One region of the Kitasatospora sp. NPDC101801 genome, then DNA from elsewhere that is predicted to be linked to it. Evidence: riboswitches for the same ligand, from Rfam matches in the RefSeq annotation. Region 1 holds a riboswitch; each other region holds the start of a gene.
What was found. A riboswitch is a leader RNA that binds a small molecule or an ion and turns the genes downstream of it on or off. The one in region 1 is predicted to bind cobalamin.
Positions count from the first base shown of each region.

Region 2: linked by a shared signal. The riboswitch ahead of ACIRPK_RS04665 (prenyltransferase/squalene oxidase repeat-containing protein) and the one ahead of metE (5-methyltetrahydropteroyltriglutamate--homocysteine S-methyltransferase) in region 1 are both predicted to bind cobalamin.
Region 3: linked by a shared signal. The riboswitch ahead of ACIRPK_RS08375 (ribonucleoside-diphosphate reductase subunit alpha) and the one ahead of metE (5-methyltetrahydropteroyltriglutamate--homocysteine S-methyltransferase) in region 1 are both predicted to bind cobalamin.
Region 4: linked by a shared signal. The riboswitch ahead of ACIRPK_RS09850 (FecCD family ABC transporter permease) and the one ahead of metE (5-methyltetrahydropteroyltriglutamate--homocysteine S-methyltransferase) in region 1 are both predicted to bind cobalamin.

Region 1 is NZ_JBIWML010000019.1:4,316-7,810, forward strand. It holds gene metE (5-methyltetrahydropteroyltriglutamate--homocysteine S-methyltransferase) at 1-752, opposite strand, end outside; cobalamin riboswitch at 911-1,062, opposite strand; gene ACIRPK_RS21055 (phosphatase PAP2 family protein) at 1,330-2,004, shown strand; gene ACIRPK_RS21060 (BlaI/MecI/CopY family transcriptional regulator) at 2,037-2,435, shown strand; gene ACIRPK_RS21065 (MarR family winged helix-turn-helix transcriptional regulator) at 2,445-2,918, opposite strand; gene aspT (aspartate-alanine antiporter) at 3,270-3,495, shown strand, end outside.
Region 2 is NZ_JBIWML010000002.1:89,239-92,733, forward strand. It holds gene ACIRPK_RS04655 (glycosyltransferase family 4 protein) at 1-488, opposite strand, end outside; gene ACIRPK_RS04660 (TetR family transcriptional regulator) at 823-1,413, shown strand; cobalamin riboswitch at 1,519-1,650, shown strand; gene ACIRPK_RS04665 (prenyltransferase/squalene oxidase repeat-containing protein) at 1,732-3,066, shown strand; gene ACIRPK_RS04670 (SCO2322 family protein) at 3,063-3,495, shown strand, end outside.
Region 3 is NZ_JBIWML010000004.1:132,704-136,198, reverse strand. It holds gene ACIRPK_RS08380 (hypothetical protein) at 1-339, opposite strand, end outside; cobalamin riboswitch at 496-637, shown strand; gene ACIRPK_RS08375 (ribonucleoside-diphosphate reductase subunit alpha) at 797-3,232, shown strand; gene ACIRPK_RS08370 (ribonucleotide-diphosphate reductase subunit beta) at 3,253-3,495, shown strand, end outside.
Region 4 is NZ_JBIWML010000005.1:138,686-142,180, reverse strand. It holds gene menC (o-succinylbenzoate synthase) at 51-1,223, shown strand; gene ACIRPK_RS09860 (hypothetical protein) at 1,238-1,783, opposite strand; partial or broken gene ACIRPK_RS09855 (short-chain dehydrogenase) at 1,876-1,974, opposite strand; cobalamin riboswitch at 2,065-2,186, shown strand; gene ACIRPK_RS09850 (FecCD family ABC transporter permease) at 2,311-3,390, shown strand; gene ACIRPK_RS09845 (ABC transporter ATP-binding protein) at 3,416-3,495, shown strand, end outside.

The DNA.
Region 1 (3,495 bases):
AAGTAGCTGGCCACCAGCAGCTTCGGACGCTCCGTCAGGGCGCCCAGCTCGCGGTAGACCCGGGCGGCGGCGCCCAGTTCGGCGGGGGTGCGGTCCTGCACCAGCGCGGGTTCGTCCAGCTGGACCCAGTCGGCCCCGGCGGTCCACAGCTCGGCGAGCAGTTCGGCGTAGACCGGCAGCAGCCGGTCGAGCAGGGTGATCGGCCGGAAGTCCGCGGCCACGCCCGGGGCGGGCTTGGCGAGCAGCAGGTAGGTGAACGGCCCGACCAGGACCGGTCGCGCGCGGTGCCCGAGCACGACGGCCTCGCGCAGCTCGGTGACCGCCTTGGCGGGGTTCGCCACGAAGACCGTTTCCGGGCCCAACTCGGGCACCAGGTAGTGGTAGTTGGTGTCGAACCACTTGGTCATCTCCAGCGGCGCGACGTCCTGGGTGCCACGGGCCATGGCGAAGTAGCCGGCCAGCGGGTCGGCGTCCACGGCGGCCCGGTGGCGGGGCGGGACCGCGCCGACCGCGACGGTCGCGTCGAGCATGTGGTCGTACAACGAGAAGTCCCCGGTGGGCACTTCGGTGACACCGGCCTCGGTGAGCCGCCGCCAGGTGTCGCGGCGCAGGCCGGCGGTGGTGGCGTGCAGGGCGTCGGCGTCGACGCGGCCGGCCCAGTAGCTCTCGACCGCCTTCTTCAGTTCCCGGTTCGGGCCCTGCCTCGGGTAGCCGTACACGGTGGCCTGCGGAGCGGTGGAACGCGTGGTCACGGAACTCTCCTTCGCGAGTCGCGCTGCGATCCCGGGAGAGCACGAGGACGTGCAGGTACGGCCGCGCGGACGCGGCACCATGATGTGCCCGCCCGCTCCGCCGACCCGCCCACGAGGTCACCGAGATCACCGCGTGCGGGGTGCACGCGGGCAGTGGCAGGTCTTCGGACTCGCGGGCACACCGACCTCGGAAGGCCGACACCTACTGGCCGTCGCTTCCCGGACCCCGGCGGGGCCCAGTGCATGTGACGGCGGTCGTTCCCACTCACCGCTGCGGGGCAGTCCCGGATTCCCACCGGGTTCCCTCTTACGACGCGCCTGCCTGGCTGGCAGGGCGAACCGACTGCAAGCCCCAGCCTAGGCCCACCGGAGCGGCTCCGGACGCCGTTGTCCGAATGATCGACGGCATACCGTTGCGGGTCGGCTCCGGATCCGGTCCTGATCGCCACCGGGTGCCCGGCTGACGGGTGGTCAGCCAGGTTGGGGTCTACAGTGATGTAGACGGACGCGGAGCCGTCCCCGACGAGAGGCGCCGACCCATGCCCGATCCAGCCGGACCGTCGCCCGTGCGTGCCGGATGACGCGGCGAGCTGTGCTGATCGGGGTGCCGCTGCTGCTGTTCGCCCTGCTCAGTACGGTGTTGGTGCTGCACGGCCGGGGTCCGTACCCGGTGGAATCGGAGCTGCACTCCTGGCTGCTGACGCACCGTCCGGCCTGGGCGGTGCGGACGGTCGGCCTCGTGACGGACCTGGGGACCGGGGCCCCGCCCTACCTGGCGGCCGTCGCGGCGGGTCTCCGCTGGGCCCACTGCGCCGGGCGCAGCGTCGTACGGGTCTGTGCGCCGGTGCTGGCGCTGGCGGTCGGGCAGGTGATCCGCACCGGGCTGATGCTGGCGGTCGGGCGGAGCCGGCCGCCGGTGGCGGACTGGGCCACCTCGGCGAGCGGCTACTCCTACCCCTCCGGGCACACCTTCACCGCCGCCGTCGCCGCCGGGCTGCTCGCCTGGGCCCTGCTGCGCGTGGCCCGGCGGCCGTGGGTCACCCCCGCCGTGGTCGCGCTGGGCGCGGCGGGGGTGGCGGTCGGCCTGAGCCGGGTCTACCTCGGCGTGCACTGGGCCTTCGACGTGCTCGGCGGCTGGCTGCTCGCGGCGCTCTGGCTGGCGCTGGTGCTGCCCCTGCTCGCCCGGCTCGACCTGGCGGCGGGAGCGCCGGGGGTGACCGAACTACAATCCCGGAGCAGTGGTCTACGGTGATGTAGACGAACCGGGTGGAAGGCGAGGTCCCCGTGGCAGAGGCGATACGCCGCCAGGCCGGCGAGCTGGAGGACGCGGTGCTCGGCGCACTGTGGGCCGCCGGTCGCCCGCTCACCGAGCCCGAGGTCCGCGGCGCCCTGCCGGGTGACCCGGCCCGCACCACCGTCGCCACCATCCTGGCCCGGCTGCACGACAAGGGCACGGTCCGGCGTAACCGCCAGGGCCGGGCCTTCGCCTACAGCCCGGCGGTGGAGGACCGCGCCGCGCTGTCCGCGCGGCGGATGCACAGCGAACTGGACCGGGGTGACGACCGCTCAGGCACGCTCGCCCGGTTCGTCTCCCGGCTCAGCCCCGACGACGAGCGACTGGTGCGCGCACTGCTGGAGTCGTCGCGGGAGGAGCGGGACCGGGAGGAGCGGGACCGGCCCTGACCCGGGCGGCTACCGGGCGGCCGGCCGGGCCCGGCCGCGCGCCGCGGCGCCGGCGCAGACCCGCCGCAGCAGGTAGTTGAGCTCGGTGCGCTCCCCGCGGGTCAGCGGCGCGAGCAGGTCGTCCTGGGCCGCCGTGGCGTCTCCCCGCAGGGTGGTCAGCATCGTCTGCCCGGCCGGGGCCAGGGAGACCAGCTGCCGCCGGCCGCCGGCGTGCACCACCATCGAGTCCAGCAGGCCCGCCGCCAGGAGCTCGTCGATGATCCGGGAGGCGTCCGCCTCCGACGCCTCGACCTGCACGGCGAGGTCGAACCGGGCGTGCGGGCCGTGCTCCGCCAGGGTGGACAGGACCAGCTGGTGGACGGGGCCGAGCCCGCGCCGGCCGAGCCGCTCCGCCAGCAGCGCGTCCGCCGCCCGGCCCGCCTCGGACAGCAGGTGCACGGTCTGCTCCGAGGACTTCGACGAGCTCTGTCTCCGGTCGTACACGCCGCGTCCAATCACTGGGGAGGGCCGTCCCACCTCCGGCCGAGGGCCCGCGACCGCCGACACCCACGGCGCACAGCTGCCGTGCGCCGGGTACGGGACGTCTGGGCCCCGTACGCACGTGGCGCTCCGCGCCGGCAGATACGCGAAGTAAATCGAGGTCACCATAACCGGTGCCCGGCTGATCGGTCTACATCGATGTCGTCACCAGGGCTGGTCAGCGGCCCGCGCGGGCCCGGGGCCGCCCGGCTGACCCGCCGTCACTCGTTCGGCAGCACGGGCGGGCCCCGGGCGCCGGAGTGGGTTCTGATGCAGTAGACGATCATCAGTGCCCGGCGTACGGAGGTCCATGGAATGAGTCTGCTGCGCGAGAACGCGGTGCTGGCCCTGTTCGCCTGTCTGGCACTCGGCTACCTGGTGGGAAAGCTCAAGGTCGGCCCGATCCAACTCGGTGGCATCTGCGGGACGCTGATCGTCTCGATGCTGATCGGAGCGCAGCACGTCGGGGTGAACGCGGACGTCAAGAACGTGGCGTTCGCGCTGTTCATCTTCTCGCTCGGCTACCTGGCCGGGCCGCAGT
Region 2 (3,495 bases), on a different contig from region 1:
AGCCGGCGGTCCACGGTGATCGGGTGGTGCACGGTGGTGACCAGCGGGAAGCCGTGCCTGGCCAGCCCGAGCAGGCCGTAGCCGAGGGTCTGGTTGTCGTGCACCACGTCGTAGCGGCCCTTGTGCGCGGCCAGGTACTGCCGGGCCCGGAGCGAGAAGGTGAGCGGCTCGGGGAAGCCGCCGGTCCGCATCCCGGCCACCTCCAGCAGGTCGACCAGGCCCCGGTACTCGGTCAGCGCGGGGGTGCGGAACGGGTCGTCGGCGCGGTACAGGTCCAGGCTGGGCAGCTCCACCAGCCGGACGCTGCCGGACCCCTCGACCGGGTCGAGCACCGGGAAGGGCTGGGCCCCGACCACGTCCACGTGGTGCCCGAGCCTGGCCAGCTCGCGGGACAGGTGCCGGACGTAGACGCCCTGGCCGCCGCAGTACGGGTCGCCCCGGTAGGACAGCAGGGCGATCCGCAGCGGTCGCGGCGGCAGCGCGGTCATCCGGGGCTCCTGTCCCCTACTCCCCGGCCTGCGCGGCGGCGGGAAAGTAGATCACGTTTCATGATGGTGGAGCTCGTCATTGGGCTGATCGAACAATGAGAGACCCTGACGATACCGGCCCGCACCCGAGGGCGGCAGATCGCCCCCGCAGAGTGCTACTCACGAGTACGCCGGTACCGGAGGGCTCCATTCTGACCCGTCCGCGGAGCCCGCCCACCCGGCGTTCACTGTGACATAACTCTCGGAGCACCCTCTCGCTGACGTGTCCTCATTTCCCACCCCGTGGTTGAATCGCCTCGATCCGGTCACCCACGCGCGCGCTCAGGGAGCCCCCTTGACCACCACCGCCGCCCTCGGAACCGGGCTCACCCCCCGGCAGGCCGAACGCCGCCGCCGGATCCTGCGGGCCGCCACCGCGCTGGCCGCCCGGGGCGGTTACGAGGCGGTCCAGATGCGCGAGGTGGCGGAGACCGCCGAGGTCGCGCTCGGCACCCTCTACCGCTACTTCCCGTCCAAGGTGCACCTGTTGGTGGCGGTGATGCAGGAGCAGCTCCAGCACCTGCACGAGCAGGTCCGCCGCCACCCGCCGACCGGCGAGGACCCGGCCGGCCGGGTGGCCGAGACGCTCACCCAGGCGTTCCACGCGCTCCAGCGCGAACCCCGCCTCGCCGAGGCGATGGTCCGCGCGCTGTCCTTCGCCGACCGCTCGGTCGGTGCCGAGGTGGACGCCGTCTCGGCCGTCACCTCGGCCATCGTGCTGGACGCCGCGCAGCTCGGCCCCACCCCGTCGCCGGCCCAGCAGGCCGCGCTGCGGGTGATCGCGCACACCTGGCACGCCACCCTGCTGGCCTGGCTCTCCGGCCGCGCCTCGCTCGCCGAGGTCCGCGGTGACCTGCACACCGCCGCCCGGCTGCTGGTGCTCTGACGCCCGGCCGGTACCGGAGCGCGTCCGTCCCGTTCCGGCCGGAAGAACTGGTACCGGTTCCGGTCCCCGGAGCCCCCGGACCGTGTCCGGCCGGGGGGAGTCCGGTCGGACGGTTAGAGTCTTGGACGCAGGATCAACAACTTCATCCGCTCCTCGTGCGGGGGAAGCCGGTGCGACTCCGGCGCTGACCACGCAACCGTCACAGTCGGGATGCCCGCCGGGGAGCGAGCGGCAGTGCCGGGCACCCGGCTCCGTCGAGGTCTACGGGCGGCCCGCCTCGGGCCGCTGCTCCGCTCACCGAAAGGCACGTCGACCCTCATGCTCACCACCGCCCGCACGGGCGCAGCCGCGCTGGCCGCCGCCCTGCTGACCGGCGCCGCCGCCGTCCCCGCCTTCGCGGACACCCCCACCCCCACGCCCGCCGCCGCCCCGGCCGCGCTCTACGGCAAGGGTGACCCGACGTACGACGGCGTCTTTCGGCAGTCGCTGGCCCTCACCGCGCTCGGCTCGGTCAAGGTCGTCCCGTCCGACGCGGCCGTGGTCTGGCTGACGGGTCAGCAGTGCGCGGACGGCGGCTGGGCGCCGTTCCGGTCCGACCCCTCGGTGGCCTGCGACCCCAAGGCCGAGGACAGCAACGCCACCGCGATGGCGATCCAGGCGCTCCAGCAGCTCGGCGGGCACCGGGACGAGGTGACCCGCGGCTCCGACTGGCTGAAGGCCGTGCAGAACGCGGACGGCAGCTGGCCGCTCAACCCCGGCACCCCGGGCGACGCCAACTCCACCGGGCTCGCCGTCAACGCGCTGCTGGCCGCCAACATCGACCCGGCCGCGGTGACCAGGAACGGCAAGAACGCCTACGACGGCCTGGCGCTGTTCCAGCTCGGCTGCGCCGCACCCGCCGAGCAGCGCGGGGCGTTCGCCTACCAGCCGTCCCCGGACGGCTCGCTCAAGGCCAACGACCTGGCCGGCTCGCAGGCGCTGCTGGCCGCGGCCGGCGGCAAGCTGCCGGTCACCAACACCAACCGGGTGGACACCCCGCCCAAGCCGCTGGACTGCGCCACCGCCACGGTCACCGTGCCGCACGCGGACTCCGCCGAGGCGGCGGGCTCGTACCTGGCCGCCCAGCTGGATGCGAACGGGCAGCACCTGATGCAGACCATGCCCGGCGCCGCCGCGACCCCCGACTACACCGCGACCGCCTGGACCGTGCTCGGCCTGGTCCAGTCCGGGCGCCCGGCCACGGCCGCGCCCGCCGCCGAATGGCTGGCCGGCAACGGCCACGACTGGGCCGCCAAGGGCAAGTCCGGCACCGACGCCTCGGCCGCCGCGCTGATGCTGCTGACCGCCGAGGCCGTCCAGCTCGACCCGTACCACTTCGGCGGCACCAACACGGTCCAGCTGCTGATCGACGCGGGCCCGGCGCCGAAGTCCGTCCCGGCCGCCGCGGCCGCGACCGACGCCCGGAACGACAGCGGGGCCACCCGGGCGGACGACGACAACGGCATCTCGCCGGTCTGGCTGGTCGGCATCGGCCTGCTGGTCGGCATCGGCGGCGGCCTGCTGCTCAGCCTCCGGCGCAAGCGCGCGGGCCGGCCCGCCGGTGGCCCGAACAAGACCGACGGCGGCAAGTCCGAGGGCGACGAGCAGAAGTGACCCTCCCGCTCCCCCGGGCGGCGGTGGCCCCGGCCGTCGCCGCCGTGCTGGCCCTGCTGCTCCCGTTCCTGCTCGCCGCACCCGCGCAGGCCACCGGCTACCGCTACTGGTCGTTCTGGAAGTGGTCCGAGAGCGCCTGGGCCTACCAGCAGCAGGGCCCGGTGGTGTACGTGCCGCCGGACGGCGCGGTGGACGGCTGGCGGTTCGCGGTCAGCCCCGACGGTGGGCAGGGCGCCGCCCGGCCGACCGCGGCGGGCGACTTCGGCGCGGTCTGCGCGGACGTGCCGGCCCAGGCCGGGAAGAAGCGGATCGCCGTGGTGCTGGACTTCGGCACCGCCGCCGACGCACCGGCCGGTGAGGCCCCGCCGGCCGCCCGGACGACCTGCGCGGCGGTCCCCACCGCCGCCAGCTCCGCCGAGGTGCTGGCCG
Region 3 (3,495 bases), on a different contig from region 1:
ATCGGCCTCGGTCTTGTCGCGCTTGCCGGCGATCACCACGCCGGTGACGGTCAGCGCGCCGACCACCAGGACGGCGAGGACACCGCCGATCACGAGCCGGCGGCGCCTGCTGCGGGACTCCCGCTCGTGACGGTCCGCCAGACCGACCCAGTCGGGCTCGGCCGGCGCGGCGTACTGCTGCGGCCACGGCGCCTGCTGGGGCAGGTACGAGCCGTCCGGCAGGCCGGGCCCCGGCTGGGGGTACGGCGGCTGCGGAACCGGCTGACCCGGAATCGGACCCTGGCCGGGTATCGGCTGTTCGGGCTGCTGGTCGGCCGGCGTACCCGTTCCCTCGCTCATGAGGCGAGATAGTAAACCAAACCGCCGACGCAGGGTCGTTCGGTGACTGTTTCGTGCCCCGGCGGTGTGCGCCGACCGCGCTCCCGGCAGCGTTCCCGAAACAGAGCCGGAGTCAGCCCGACACACTGCGCGCACAAGATGTGGGGTCACGTCGGCAGGGTGCCACTACATGTATGCTCGCTTTCGCTGTCGACGCAGGGGAACCCGGTGTGATTCCGGGACTGCCCCGCAGCGGTGAGCGGGCTCCTCCAGCAGGTTCCCGCAAGTCCGATGACCTGCCGACCGTGTGCCACAGGGCTTCCCCGCAGTCGCCATGCAGCACAGCAGTATCGTCCGGGCCTCGCGGGTGGGCCGGGGGGTGGTTCGCGCGCGCCGTGAGGTGTTCCGCGCTGCCTTCCCCTGCGCCCTGACGGGTCCGGTGCCCCTCGCCGACCGCCGCCGCCAGGAGAGAAGCGCCTTGACCATCGCTGCCTCAGTTGCCCTGCCCTCCCAGGGTTCTGCCGACTCCGCCCAGACCGATCCAGGTGCTGCGCTGCTTCGGCTGCTCACCGACCGCAGCATCGACCTGCCCCAGGTGGACCCCGGCCACGTCGCGGCCGCTGCGCTGCGCGGCCGGAACGCCAACTCGGACTTCGCCGAGCTGCGCGGACTGGCCGTGGAGGCTGCCGCCTCGATGATCGCCGAGGACCCGCAGTACTCGAAGCTCGCCGCCCGCCTGCTCGCGCTGGAGATCCAGGACGAGGCGATCGGCCAGGGCGCGCTCTCCTTCTCCGCCTCGATCGTGGTCGGCCACACCGAGGGCCTGATCGGCGACGTCACGGCCGCCCTGGTGGCCAAGCACGCCGACGCCTTCGACGCGCTGATCGACCAGCGCGGTGACGACCGCTTCGAGTACTTCGGCCTGCGCACCGTGCAGTCCCGGTACCTGCTGCGCCACCCGATCACCCGCAAGGTGATCGAGACCCCGCAGCACTTCCTGCTCCGGGTCGCCGCCGGTCTCGCGGTCGGCGACACCGAGCAGTCGGTGGCCGAGGTGGCCGAGCTCTACACCCTGATGAGCCGGCTGGAGTACCTGACCTCCTCGCCGACCCTCTTCAACTCCGGCACCAAGCACCCGCAGATGTCCTCCTGCTACCTGCTGGACTCGCCGCTGGACAACCTGGACTCGATCTACAGCCGCTACGCGCAGATCGCCCGGCTCTCCAAGCACGCCGGCGGCATCGGCCTCTCCTACAGCCGGATCCGTTCGCGCGGCAGCCTGATCCGTGGCACCAACGGCCAGTCCAACGGCATCGTCCCGTTCCTGCGCACCCTGGACTCCTCGGTCGCCGCGGTGAACCAGGGCGGCCGCCGCAAGGGCGCCGCCTGCGTGTACCTGGAGACCTGGCACGCCGACATCGAGGAGTTCCTGGAGCTCCGCGACAACACCGGCGAGGAGGCCCGCCGGACCCACAACCTGAACCTGGCGCACTGGATCCCGGACGAGTTCATGCGCCGGGTGAACGCCAACGCCGACTGGTCGCTGTTCTCCCCGGTCGACGTGCCCGAGCTGGTCGACCTCTGGGGCGCCGACTTCGACGCCGCGTACCTGAAGGCCGAGGCCGAGGGCAAGGCGATCCGCACCATCCCGGCGCAGACCCTGTACGCCCGGATGATGCGCACCCTGGCCACCACCGGCAACGGCTGGATGACCTTCAAGGACGCCTCCAACCGCGCCGCCAACCAGACCGCCGTGCCCGGCCGCACCGTGCACTCCTCCAACCTCTGCACCGAGATCATCGAGGTCACCGACGACTCCGAGACCGCGGTCTGCAACCTCGGCTCGGTCAACCTCGGTGCCCACGTGGCGATCGGCGCCTCCGCGGCCGACCTGCTGAACGCGATGGACTGGGACCGGCTGGACGCCACCGTGCGCACCGCCGTGACCTTCCTGGACCGGGTCATCGACATCAACTTCTACCCGACCACCGAGGCCGGCACCTCCAACTCCCGCTGGCGCCCGGTCGGCCTGGGCGTGATGGGCCTGCAGGACGTCTTCTTCCAGCTCCGGCTGGACTTCGACTCGGCCGAGGCCAAGCAGCTCTCCACCCTGATCGCCGAGCGGATCATGCTGGTCGCCTACGAGCGCTCCAGCGAGCTGGCCGTGCAGCTCGGCCGGCACGAGGCGTACGCGGAGACCCGCGCCGCCCGGGGCCAGCTGCACATCGACCACTTCGAGACGGCCCCGCAGTGGACCGAGCGCTGGGACGCGCTGCGCGCCACCATCGCCGAGACCGGCCTGCGCAACTCGCTGCTGCTGGCGATCGCGCCGACCGCGACCATCGCCTCGATCGCCGGTGTCTACGAGTGCATCGAGCCGCAGGTGTCCAACCTGTTCAAGCGCGAGACCCTCTCCGGCGAGTTCCTCCAGGTCAACCCGTACCTGGTCCGCGAGCTCAAGGAGCTGGGCGTCTGGGACGCGCAGACCCGGGACGCGCTGCGCGAGTCGAACGGTTCGGTGCAGGACCTCAACTGGCTGCCCACCGAGGTCCGTTCGCTCTACCGCACGGCGTGGGAGCTGCCGCAGCGGGCGCTGATCGACCTGGCCGCCGCCCGGCAGCCGTACATCGACCAGAGCCAGTCGCTGAACCTCTTCATGGCCGCGCCGACCATCGGCAAGCTGAGCTCGATGTACGCGTACGCCTGGAAGGTCGGTCTGAAGACCACCTACTACCTGCGCTCGCGCCCGGCCACCCGGATCGCCCAGGCCGCCTCCTCCTCCGGGGCGAAGGCCGTCGTCCCGGCGCCGTCCGCGCCGGTCGTCGTGGCGGCCCCGACCACCCTCACTCCGGAGGAGGAGGCGGCGCTCGCCTGCTCCCTGGAGAACCCCGAGTCCTGCGAGGCCTGCCAGTGAGCACCACCGACCGCGAGAAGATGCTGCTCGACCCGGGCTTCGAGCTGACGCTCCGTCCGATGCGGTACCCGTCGTTCTACGACAAGTACCGCGACGCGATCAAGAACACCTGGACCGTCGAGGAGGTGGACCTGCACTCCGACGTCGCCGACCTCGCCAAGCTCAGCGAGGGCGAGCGGCACATGATCGGCCGCCTGGTCGCCTTCTTCGCCACCGGTGACTCGATCGTCTCGAACAACGTGGTGCTGAGCCTCTACAAGCAC
Region 4 (3,495 bases), on a different contig from region 1:
ACCCGGTCGCACCCCGGCCCGCCCCCGATTCCCCCGACCTCGGAGAACTCTTGCTGGTCTCACCCGCCCTTCCCCTCGCCATACCCGCACCCGGGACGGTCGTCGACGCGATCCGGATCGTGCGCGTCGACCTGTTCGTGGTCCGGCTGCCGCTGCTCCGCCCGTTCACCACCAGCAGTCACCGCAAGGACCACCTGGACCACATCCTGGCCCGGGTCACCGACCAGGACGGCGCCACCGGCTGGGGGGAGTGCGCCAGCCCGACCGACCCGTTCTACGGGCCGGAGAACCTCCGCAGCTGCTGGAACGCCCTGACCGACTACTTCGCCCCGGCCCTGCTGGGCGTCGCCTGGCAGCACCCCACTGACCTGCCGACGGCCTGGGGCCACATCCAGGGCAACCGGTTCGCCCGGGCGACGCTGGACATCGCCTGCTGGGACCTGTTCGCCCGCCGGCAGGACCGCTCGCTGGCCGACACCCTCGGTGGCACCGCGGCCGCCGTCCCGGTCGGGGTCAGCCTCGGCATCGAGCCCGGCGTCGAGGAGCTGCTCGCCCAGGTCGAGCGGTACGTGGCGCAGGGCTACCGGCGGGTCAAGCTCAAGATCGCCCCCGGCTGGGACACCGCCCCGGTGGCCGCCGTCCGCGAGCGCTTCCCGGACACCCCGCTCCAGGTGGACGCCAACGGCGCCTACCGGGACCACCCCTCGCACCACGCGGTGCTGCGGGAGCTGGACGGTCTCGGCCTGGCGATGATCGAGCAGCCCTTCCCCGCCGACGACCTGCTGGCGCACGCCCGCCTGCAGCGCGAACTGGCCACCCCGGTCTGCCTGGACGAGTCCGTCACCACCGTGCACACCGCCCGGACCGCGCTCGCCCTGGGGGCCGGACGGATCGTCAACATCAAGGTCTCCCGCCTCGGCGGTCTGACCGAGGCCCGCGCCGTCCACGACCTGTGCGAGCAGGCGGGCGTGCCGGTCTGGTGCGGCGGGATGCACGAGTTCGGCATCGGCCGGGCGGCGAACCTCGCCCTGGCCGCGCTGCCCGGCTTCACCTTGCCCGGTGACCTCTCCGGCTCCGACCGGTACTTCCGCACGGACGTGGTGCAGCCGCCGATCCGCGCCCAGGACGGAACGGTGGCCGTGCCGACCGGCCCCGGCCTCGGCGTCGAGATCGACCAGGATGCGCTGCGCGGTCACCTGCTGCGCAGCACCGTACTGACCTGAGTGCGGTGGGGCGATCACTCGCTGTCCGACACCCACGTCCTCCGGTCCGCGTACTCCGCCACGACGGCACCGGGGCAGGCCCGGCGCAGTTCCGCCGCCAGCAGGCCCGGGTCGTGCTCCGGATGGTCGAACGCGGCCCGGGTGCGGTGGACCTTGCCGCCCACCTGCAGTTCGAGCACCCGCTGGCCGCCGTCGGGATTGTCCATGGACCGGTGCCCGGTACGGATCAGCTGTAGCCGGCCGACCGAGTCGAGGGGGTGGCTGCTCTCCCGGCCGTCGACCCGCACCAGCACGAGCACCGGCGGGGGCCCCGGCCGGATCTCGGCCCACTCGACGGCCCTCCGCTCGCGCAGCCAAGGCGGCACCAGCAGCACGCCCCAGAACGTCGCGAGGATCCCGCCCAGCACCAGGGCCGCCCAGGGCGCGGCGACCGCCACCGCCCCGACGGTCAGCACGTGTCCCACGGTGACGACTACGTAGTCGCCCCGGTCGGACTGCCCCTCGTACTTGCTTCGGTAGGTCTCCCAGCGGAAGACGCCGCCGTCCTCGGCTTCGCTCATGGTGCCCAGCATGGCGATCCGTGCACGCTGCCGGAAGGGGTGCCGAGGAGGCAGTCGCCGCCGGACGGTGTGCCGATGACGGACCGTCAGCGCTAGCCGGACGGGTCGGCGGGCAGGTCCGGGTCCTGGACCTCGACCAGGCAGCGCCAGGCGTCGGGCCGGCTGCCGTCCAGGTCGTAGAAGGAGGAGACCCGGTAGCGGGTGCGCCCGCTCGACCGGGTCGGCGGGAGCGCGCGGGTGTGCCGGGCACCACAGCTGTTGGACCCTTACCGGGGCGGGCGGTGTTGTTATGCTGCGAGAGCGTCCCGAGGGGAAAGTCCGGTGGAAGTCCGGCGCTGACCCGCAACGGTGGACGGGCCCCTGAGGGTCCGTGAGCCCGATCGCCCTCGGCGGCGCTGACCTCCCGACAACTCGCCGCGGACTGCGAGGGGATGCGGCACGGCACGCCCGCTCGGACCCGAGGTCCGCGCCGACCGGGCGGCCCCGGCGCGTCGTCCCGTACGCCCGCGGCCCGACCGAAGGCAGCCGTGAGCACCGCCGTAGCCGCACCGACGCCGAAGGCCGCCGCCCACCCGCCCGCCCGGACCCCGGTGCTGGCCGCCGGGCTGGCCGTCGCCCTGCTGGTCTCGCTGGTCTGCGGCGTCGCGCTGGGCTCGTCCGGGATCGGCTGGGGAGCGGTGGTGGAGTACCTGCGGGCCGGTCTGACGGGTGGTCGGATCAGCGCCGACCAACTGGCCGGCTACACCATCGTGTGGGAGATCCGGCTGCCCAGGACGGTGCTGGCGGCCGTGGTCGGGGCCGGGCTGTCGGTGACCGGCGTCGCCGTCCAGGCCATGGTGCGGAACGCGCTCGCCGACCCGTTCGTGCTCGGGATCTCCTCCGGTGCGGCCGTCGGCGCCAACGCCGTCCTGCTGCTCGGCGCGTTCGCCTCGCTCGGCGTCTGGGCGCTCTCCGCCTCCGCGTTCGCCTCCGCGCTGGCCGCCATGGTGCTGGTCTACGCGGTGGCCAGGACCGCCGAGGGCCTCACCCCGCTGCGCCTGGTGCTCACCGGCACCGCGCTCGCGTACGGGTTCTCCGCCGTCACCTCGCTGATGGTGTTCTCCGCCGAACGCGGCGAGGCGGCCCGGACGGCGATGATGTGGCTGCTCGGCAGCCTGGGCGGCGCCACCTGGGCCGCCGTCCCGATCGCGGCCGGCACCGTGCTGGCCGGTTTCGGCTACCTGCGGTACTCGGCCGGGCAGTTGGACGTGCTGGCGATGGGCGACGAGACCGCCGCCGCGCTCGGCGTGGACGCCGCCCGGCTGCGCCGGGCGCTGTTCGTGGTCACCGCCGCCGTCACCGGCACGGTGGTCGCGGTCAGCGGAGCGATCGGCTTCGTCGGGCTGATGGTCCCGCACCTGGCCCGGATGCTGGTCGGGGCCGACCACCGGCGGGTGCTGACGGTGGCTCCGCTGCTCGGCGCGGTGCTGCTGGTCTGGGTGGACATCGTCTCCCGGCTGCTGCTGGCCCCGGCCGAACTGCCGGTCGGGGTGGTCACCGCCGTGCTCGGGGTGCCGTGCTTCCTGCTGCTGATGCGGCGGCGCAGCTACAGCTTCGGCGGCCGCTGATGGCCGCCCGGGGGAGGGGACGCTGATGCGGGTCGACATCGAGGAGGTCTCGGTCGAGCTGGCCGGGACCAGGCTGGTGCACGAGGTCACCGTACGGGCCGCGAG